One region of the Kitasatospora sp. NPDC023120 genome, then DNA from elsewhere that is predicted to be linked to it. Evidence: riboswitches for the same ligand, from Rfam matches in the RefSeq annotation. Region 1 holds a riboswitch; the other holds the start of a gene.
What was found. Region 1 has a riboswitch for thiamine pyrophosphate ahead of thiO (glycine oxidase ThiO). Riboswitches for the same ligand answer to the same signal wherever they lie in the genome.
Positions count from the first base shown of each region.

Region 2: another riboswitch for thiamine pyrophosphate. It lies ahead of ACZ3TI_RS10990 (purine-cytosine permease family protein); the one in region 1 lies ahead of thiO (glycine oxidase ThiO).

Region 1 is NZ_JBVHHY010000003.1:446,826-450,211, reverse strand. It holds gene ACZ3TI_RS06980 (Rv2175c family DNA-binding protein) at 1-282, opposite strand, end outside; gene ACZ3TI_RS06975 (NAD(P)/FAD-dependent oxidoreductase) at 338-1,543, opposite strand; TPP riboswitch at 1,628-1,740, shown strand; gene thiO (glycine oxidase ThiO) at 1,744-2,922, shown strand; gene thiS (sulfur carrier protein ThiS) at 2,919-3,203, shown strand; gene ACZ3TI_RS06960 (thiazole synthase) at 3,205-3,386, shown strand, end outside.
Region 2 is NZ_JBVHHY010000006.1:120,203-123,588, forward strand. It holds gene ACZ3TI_RS10985 (S1C family serine protease) at 1-1,317, opposite strand, end outside; TPP riboswitch at 1,525-1,672, shown strand; gene ACZ3TI_RS10990 (purine-cytosine permease family protein) at 1,665-3,074, shown strand; gene ACZ3TI_RS10995 (glycerophosphodiester phosphodiesterase family protein) at 3,192-3,386, shown strand, end outside.

The DNA.
Region 1 (3,386 bases):
CGGGTCCTCGGTGAACATCCACTCGATGATCTCGTCGTCGCTGAACCCGCTGTCGCGCAGCACGGTCAGCAGGCCGACCAGGTGCTTCACCGGGCCGGTCTCGTCGATGAAGGCCGCCGGGACCTGCAGCGACTTGTTGGGACCGCGGCGGACCGCGATCAGGTCACCCTTCTTGACCATGTTGCGGACCTCGGTGACCAGCACACCCCACCGCTCGGAGATGTCGGGCAGGTAGAGCCACTCGGGGACCAGGGCTTCGGTCTTGGCATCGATCTCACTCACGGCACCAGACTGCCACCTCGGTGCCCCACCGCGCACACACGCCCCCGGGTCGCGACTACGCCACGGCCGACTTCAGCGGCACCGCCGGGTCCCCCGCGCGGGCCGGGTCCAGCGCCGTACCGCGCTCGATCAGCTTCCGCCCCTGGGTGAGGTCGCGCGGCCGGTCCACGGTCAGCAGCGCGCTCGGCACCCCGTCGCGCAGCCAGAGCACCGCCCACGAGGCGTCCTGCGGGCTGCCGCGCCACAGCGGCTCGTCGCCCTCGGCGTGCCGGCCCGCGTACTGGACCATCCGCCCGAACTGCTCCGACCAGAAGTACGGCACCGGGTCGTACGGCGGCGCGTCCACGCCGAGGACGGCGGCGGCCACCGCCTCGCCGGACTGCAGCGCGTGGTCCCAGTGCTGGACGGCCAGCCGGGCACCGGCCCGGGCCGACGGGTAGCTGACGCAGTCGCCGGCCGCGAAGACGCCGGGCACGCCGGTCCGCAGGTGCGCGTCCACCACGACGGCCCCGGTCCCGTCCAGCTCGACGCCGGAGCCGGCCAGCCACCCGGTCGCGGGCCGGGCGCCGATGCCGACCACCACCTCGTCGGCGGGCAGGTGCGAGCCGTCCGCCAGCAGCACCGCCCCGGGCTCGACGGCCGCCACCCCGACCCCGCAGCGCAGCTCCACCCCGGCCTCGGCGTACCAGGCGGCCATCGCCGAGCCGATCGCGGTCGGCAGCGCACCGGGCAGCGGCGCCGGACCCGCCTCGACCACGGTCACCTCGCAGCCCGCCGCCCGCGCCGCGGTGGACACCTCGGCACCGATCCAGCCCGCGCCGACCAGCACCAGCCGCAGACCGGGGCGCAGCAGCGCGCGCAGCGCCAGCGCGTCGTCCAGGGTGTGCAGCAGGTGCGCCCGCTCGGCACCGGGCAGGGCGCGCGGGACGGCACCGGTGGCGATCACCAGCGAGCCGTACGGGAGGTCACCGCCGTCGGTGTGCAGCACGCCGGGGGTGAGGCCGGTGGCGCGGCGGCCGGTGAGGACCTCGATGCCCAGGTGCGCGTAGTCGATGTCCAGGGTGGTGCTGTCGCTTTTGCCGAGCAGGACGTCCTTGGAAAGCGGCGGCCGGTCGTACGGCGCGTGCGGCTCCTCGCCGACCAGCGTGATCCGCCCCCGCCACCCGCCCTGCCGCAGCTTCAGGGCGCACTGCGCCCCGGCCAGCCCGGCCCCGACGACGACCACCCGATCCGTTCCGTTCAGCTCTGCCACGCCCGTCACTGTACTCAGCGCCACGCCGCCACCCCGGGGCCGTCCACCCTTCGTACGGGCCTTCGGCCGGGCCGCACCCCGGCGTTATGGTGGGGACACCATCACGGGAGCCCGGCGAACCGGGCTGAGAGGCGGGCTGGCACGGCCTGCGACCGTCCGAACCTGATCCGGGTCATACCGGCGAAGGGAGAAGAGCAGCTTTGACACGCTTGCCATCAGGCGCCCGCGCCGACGTCCTGGTGATCGGCGGGGGCATCATCGGCCTCGCCGTCGCCTGGCGGGCGGCGCAGCGCGGGCTGCGGACCGTCGTGGTCGACCCGTCCCCCGGCGGCGGGGCGGCCCAGGTCGCGGCCGGGATGCTCGCCCCGGTCACCGAGCTCCAGTACGGCGAGGAGCCGCTGCTGCACCTCGGCATGGCCTCCAGCGAGCGGTACGCGGACTTCGCCGCCGAGCTGACGGAAGCGAGCGGCGGCCAGGACACCGGCTACCGCCGGTGCGGCACGGTCGCCGTCGCGCTGGACTCCGACGACCGCGAGGAACTGCGCGAACTGCACGCGCTCCACCTGCGACTGGGCCTGGACTCGACCTGGCTGACCGGCCGGGAGGCCCGCAAGCTGGAGCCGATGCTCGCCCCCGGGGTGCGCGGCGGCCTGCACGTCGCGGACGACCACCAGGTGGACGGCCGCCGGATGCTCGACGCGCTGCTCTCCGCCTGCGAAAGCGCCGCGGTCCTGATCCACCGCGCCGAGGCGGTGGAGCTGCTGGTCGAGGGCGGTCGCGCGGTCGGCGCCCGGCTGAGCACCCACGAGACCCTGACCGCCGAGCGGGTCGTCCTCGCCGCGGGCCCGCACAGCCACCGGCTGGCCGGACTGCCCGAGGGCGTGCTGCCCGCGATCCGCCCGGTGAAGGGGCAGGTGCTGCGCCTCCGGATCCCCGACGCCTACCGGCCGTTCCTCTCCCGCAACGTCCGCGCGGTGGTGCGCGGTCAGCACATCTACCTGGTGCCGCGGGAGAACGGCGAGCTGGTCATCGGCGCGACCACCGAGGAGCAGGGCTACGACACCACGGTCACCGCCGGCGGGGTGTACGAACTCCTGCGCGACGCCCACGAGTTGGTCCCGGGGATCACCGAACTCCCGCTGGTGGAGACCTCGGCCGGGCTGCGCCCCGGCTCGCCCGACAACGCACCGTTGCTCGGCCCGACCGCACTGCCGGGGCTGGTCGCCGCCACCGGGCACTACCGCAACGGCGTCCTGCTCACCCCGGTGACCGCCGACCTGGTCTCCGAGTACCTGGCCACCGGCGAACTCCCGGAACTGGCGCGGCCGTTCACCCCGACCCGGTTCTCCCCCGACCCCGCTCGCCCCACCACGAAGGCCCTGGCATGACCGAGACCGCCCCGACCGGCACCACGCCCACCGGCACCGCGCCCACCGACACCGCCCCGACCGACACCGCCCCGACCGAGGTCGCGCTGACGGTCAACGGCGAGCCCCGCGCGGTGCCCGCCACGACGACCCTCGCCGAGGTGGTGGCCACCGTCAGCCGGGCCAACACCGGTGTCGCTGCCGCGCTCAACGAGGCCGTGGTGCCCCGCAGTTCGTGGTCCGAGACGCCGCTGCACCCGGGTGACCGGGTCGAGATCCTCACCGCCGTCCAGGGAGGCTGAGATGGCCGACGACCTGCTGACCATCGCCGGGACGACCTTCTCCTCCCGGCTGATCATGGGCACCGGCGGCGCGCCGAGCCTGGAGGTCCTGGAGCGCGCGCTGCTCGCCTCCGGCACCGAGCTGACCACCGTCGCGATGCGCCGGGTCGCCGCGAACACCCAGGGCTCCGTCCTGGACGTGCT
Region 2 (3,386 bases), on a different contig from region 1:
CAGGGCGTTCATGTACGAGGCCTGCGAGCCGGTCTCGTCGCCGGAGGCGACCGGGCGGTCCTTGGCGCTGATGATGCCGCTGGTGACGGTGGACTCCAGACCGTACGGCGCGCCGATCGCGACGGTGGCGTCGCCGACGTTGACCTTGTCGGAGTCGGCCAGCGGCAGCGGGGTCAGCTTGCTCTTCGGCGGGTTGTCGATCTTGACCACGGCGACGTCGTAGCCCTCGGCGTGGCCCAGCACCGAGGCGTTGTACGAGGTGCCGTCGGCGAACTTGACGGTCAGTTTGCCGCCGTTGAGGGTCGGCGCGACCACGTGGTTGTTGGTGAGGATGTGGCCCTCGGTGTCGAAGACGAACCCGGTGCCGGTGCCCGACTCGCCGTTGCCCTGCGCCTTGATGGTCACGACGCTGGGCAGCGCCTTCTGCGCGATGGCGGCGATCGACCCCGGGGCGGGCTCGTTCTTCTGGGTGTCGCTGGCCTGGACGGTGGTGCTGCGGTGGTCGTCCGCGGAGGTGCTGCTGCCGTTGCGGTCGGCCACGGCCACGCCGAGCGCGCCGCCCGCGACACCGGCGACCAACGCGACGGCCGCGATCAGGGCGACCAGTGCGCCGCGCTTCTTGCGCGGGCCGCCGCCGTGCGGGCCGCCGGGGTACTCGGCCGGGTAGCCGAGCGGGCCGCCGGGACCACCGGGGAAGCCCGCGCCGCCGGAGGTGGCGTCGTGGGTCGGGCCCCAGCCGCCGAGCGGCTGGCCGGCACCGAACGGGTGGTGGGCGTGCGCGGCGGGGGCACCGGGGGTGATCTGGGTACCGGGGGCGGGCGTGGCGGTGCCGTACGCGTCGTGCGCGCCGGCGGCGGGCACGCCGTGGGTCGGGGTGGCGTACGGGTTGCCGGTCGGCGGCAGCGCCGGGGCCGCGGGCGCGGCGGCCTGGGCGGGCGGCAGGACCGGCGGCGGCGCGTCGACGTAGCCGGTGGCCGGGTCGACCACGGGCTCCTCGGCGACGGGAACGACGGGAGCGACGGGGGCAGCGGGAGCCGCAGGCGCCTCCGGCGCGGCCGGGGCCTCCGGCGCGGCGGGGACCTTGGTGAAGGCGACGGTCGGCTTGTGCCCGCCGTCCGCCGGAGCCGCGTCGGCCGGGGTGCCGTCCACCGCGCCGTCCACCGCGGGCGCCGCCTCCGGCTCCGGGACCCGACGGAACGCCATGGTCGGCTTGTGCCCGCCCTGAGCGGGGCCTTCGGAAGCGGACTCGGCCGCCCCCTGGCCGGCGGGCTGCTCCCCCTGCGGCCCGGCGGGCCCAACCTCGCGCTCGGTGCTCACGGACGACCTCCATAGCTGGCAGAACCAAGGACCATAGTTTTTCGCACTGTCGATTCGATTGCCGTAAGGACCCCTCTGAAGAACTCATAAGAATCCTTAGCCGGCGCCGACGGCCGAGGGCTCCCTCCCCCGCCGGGCATCCCGCGATGCGGACCGCGCACGCCCTGGCCTTGGAGTTCGCCCCGGTGCCGGTTACCCTGTCGCTCCAAACTGACACGCGGGAGCTTGGACCCACCAGGCTGAGAGTGCGCATGTCGACCGTACGCCACGCGAGCGAGGCGGAACGGTCGAGGGGGCGCTGACCGCCGGAACCTGTCCGGGTAATGCCGGCGTAGGGAGTATCGGCCATGCCGTCTGCTTCGCCATCCTCTTCTCCGGGTGCGCCCGAGTCCAAGGATCTCCCCGGGTCGCCCGCGGCCACTGCTGTCCTGGAGCGCCCCGCGCACGTCGAGGCCCCGCTGGTCCTGGACACCGAGCCGCCGCGCACGCTGCGCTTCCGGGACCACTTCGCGCTCTGGATGAACCTGGGCGTCAGCCTGATCGGCTTCTCCACCGCCGCGACCGTGCTCGGCGCCCCCGGCAGCGAGCTGTCGCTGGCGGCCGCGGTGACCGCGATCGCGGTCGGTACGGCGGTCGGCACCGCGATGCTCGGTGTCGCCGCGCTGATCGGCGCCCGGACCGGCGCCCCCGCGATGGCCAGCCTGCGCGGGCTGTTCGGCACCCGGCTGTCGTACCTGCCGACGGTGCTGAACATCGTGCAGTGCATCGGCTGGGGCGTGTTCGAGCTGCTGACGATCTCGGCGAGCGCCCAGACCGTCGCCCACACCACCGGCTACCGCTGGCTGTTCGTGCTGCTCGCGGGCGCGCTGACCACCGCGCTGACCATCTGGCCGCTGGGCTCGATCGCGGTGCTGCGCCGCTTCGTGGCCGGGGCGGTCGCCGTCGCGATGGTGTACTTCACCGTCCAGCTGGGCCGCCAGGGCGTGCCGGACCCGGGCGCCGGCAACTGGCACGGCTTCCTGGGCGCGACCGACGCGATGATCGCGGTGTCGGTCTCCTTCGTCCCGCTGGCCGCCGACTACACCCGGCACTCGCGCACCCCGCGCTCGGCGTTCTGGGGCAGCTTCTCCGGCTACACGATCGCCCAGGTCTGGTGCTACGTGCTCGGGCTGATGGCGCTGCTGCAGTCCGACGGCGACCCGAACCGGATCTTCGACTCCTTCCTCGGCGTCTGGGCCGGCTGGCTGTTCCTGCTGGTGCTGGTGCTGCGCGAGACGGACCAGTCCTTCGCCAACGTGTACTCGACCGCGATGTCGGTGCAGAACCTGCTGCCGAAGGTGGACCGCCGGGTGCTGAGCGGCGGGATCGGCGCGCTGACCACCGTGCTGGCGCTGCAGATCGACCAGTTCACCGACACCTACTACAACTTCCTCGGCCTGATCGGCTCGGTGTTCGTGCCGCTGCTGGCGGTGCTGGCGGTGGACTTCTTCCTCGGCGCCGGGCGCCGCGGCTGGGACCTCTCGGCGGACGCGCCGTCCCGCTGGACGATGCTGCTGCCGTGGGGGCTGGGCTTCGCCGTGTACCAGTTCATCGCGCCGACCAAGGTGGCCGGCTGGTGGACGGACTTCTGGACCTCCGCCCAGGAGGCCCTGCACTTCACCCCGCAGGAGTGGACCTCCGCCTCGCTGTTCGCCTTCCTGGTGCCGGCCCTGGCCACCTGGGCGCTCACCCCGCTCACCCGCCGCACCGCCCGCTGAGACCGGCCACCGCGGACGCGCCCCGGGCCCGTCCGCGGTGGGCCGCTGCCGGAGACGGCCCCACAGGTTGGGGCCGTCGTCGCCTCCGCGTCACCTGCGCCGCCTATCGTTGGCCCCGTGACCAGCCCAGACCTGTCCTCGGCGGCGGCGCGCACCGCGCCGCCCGTCCAGGTGATCGCCCACCGCGGTTCCTCCCACGCCCTGCCCGAACACACCCTCGCGGCCTACCGGCGCGCGCTCGACGAGGGCGCGGACGCGCTGGAGTGCGACGTCCGCGTGACGGCCGACGGCCACCTGGTCTGCGTGCACGAC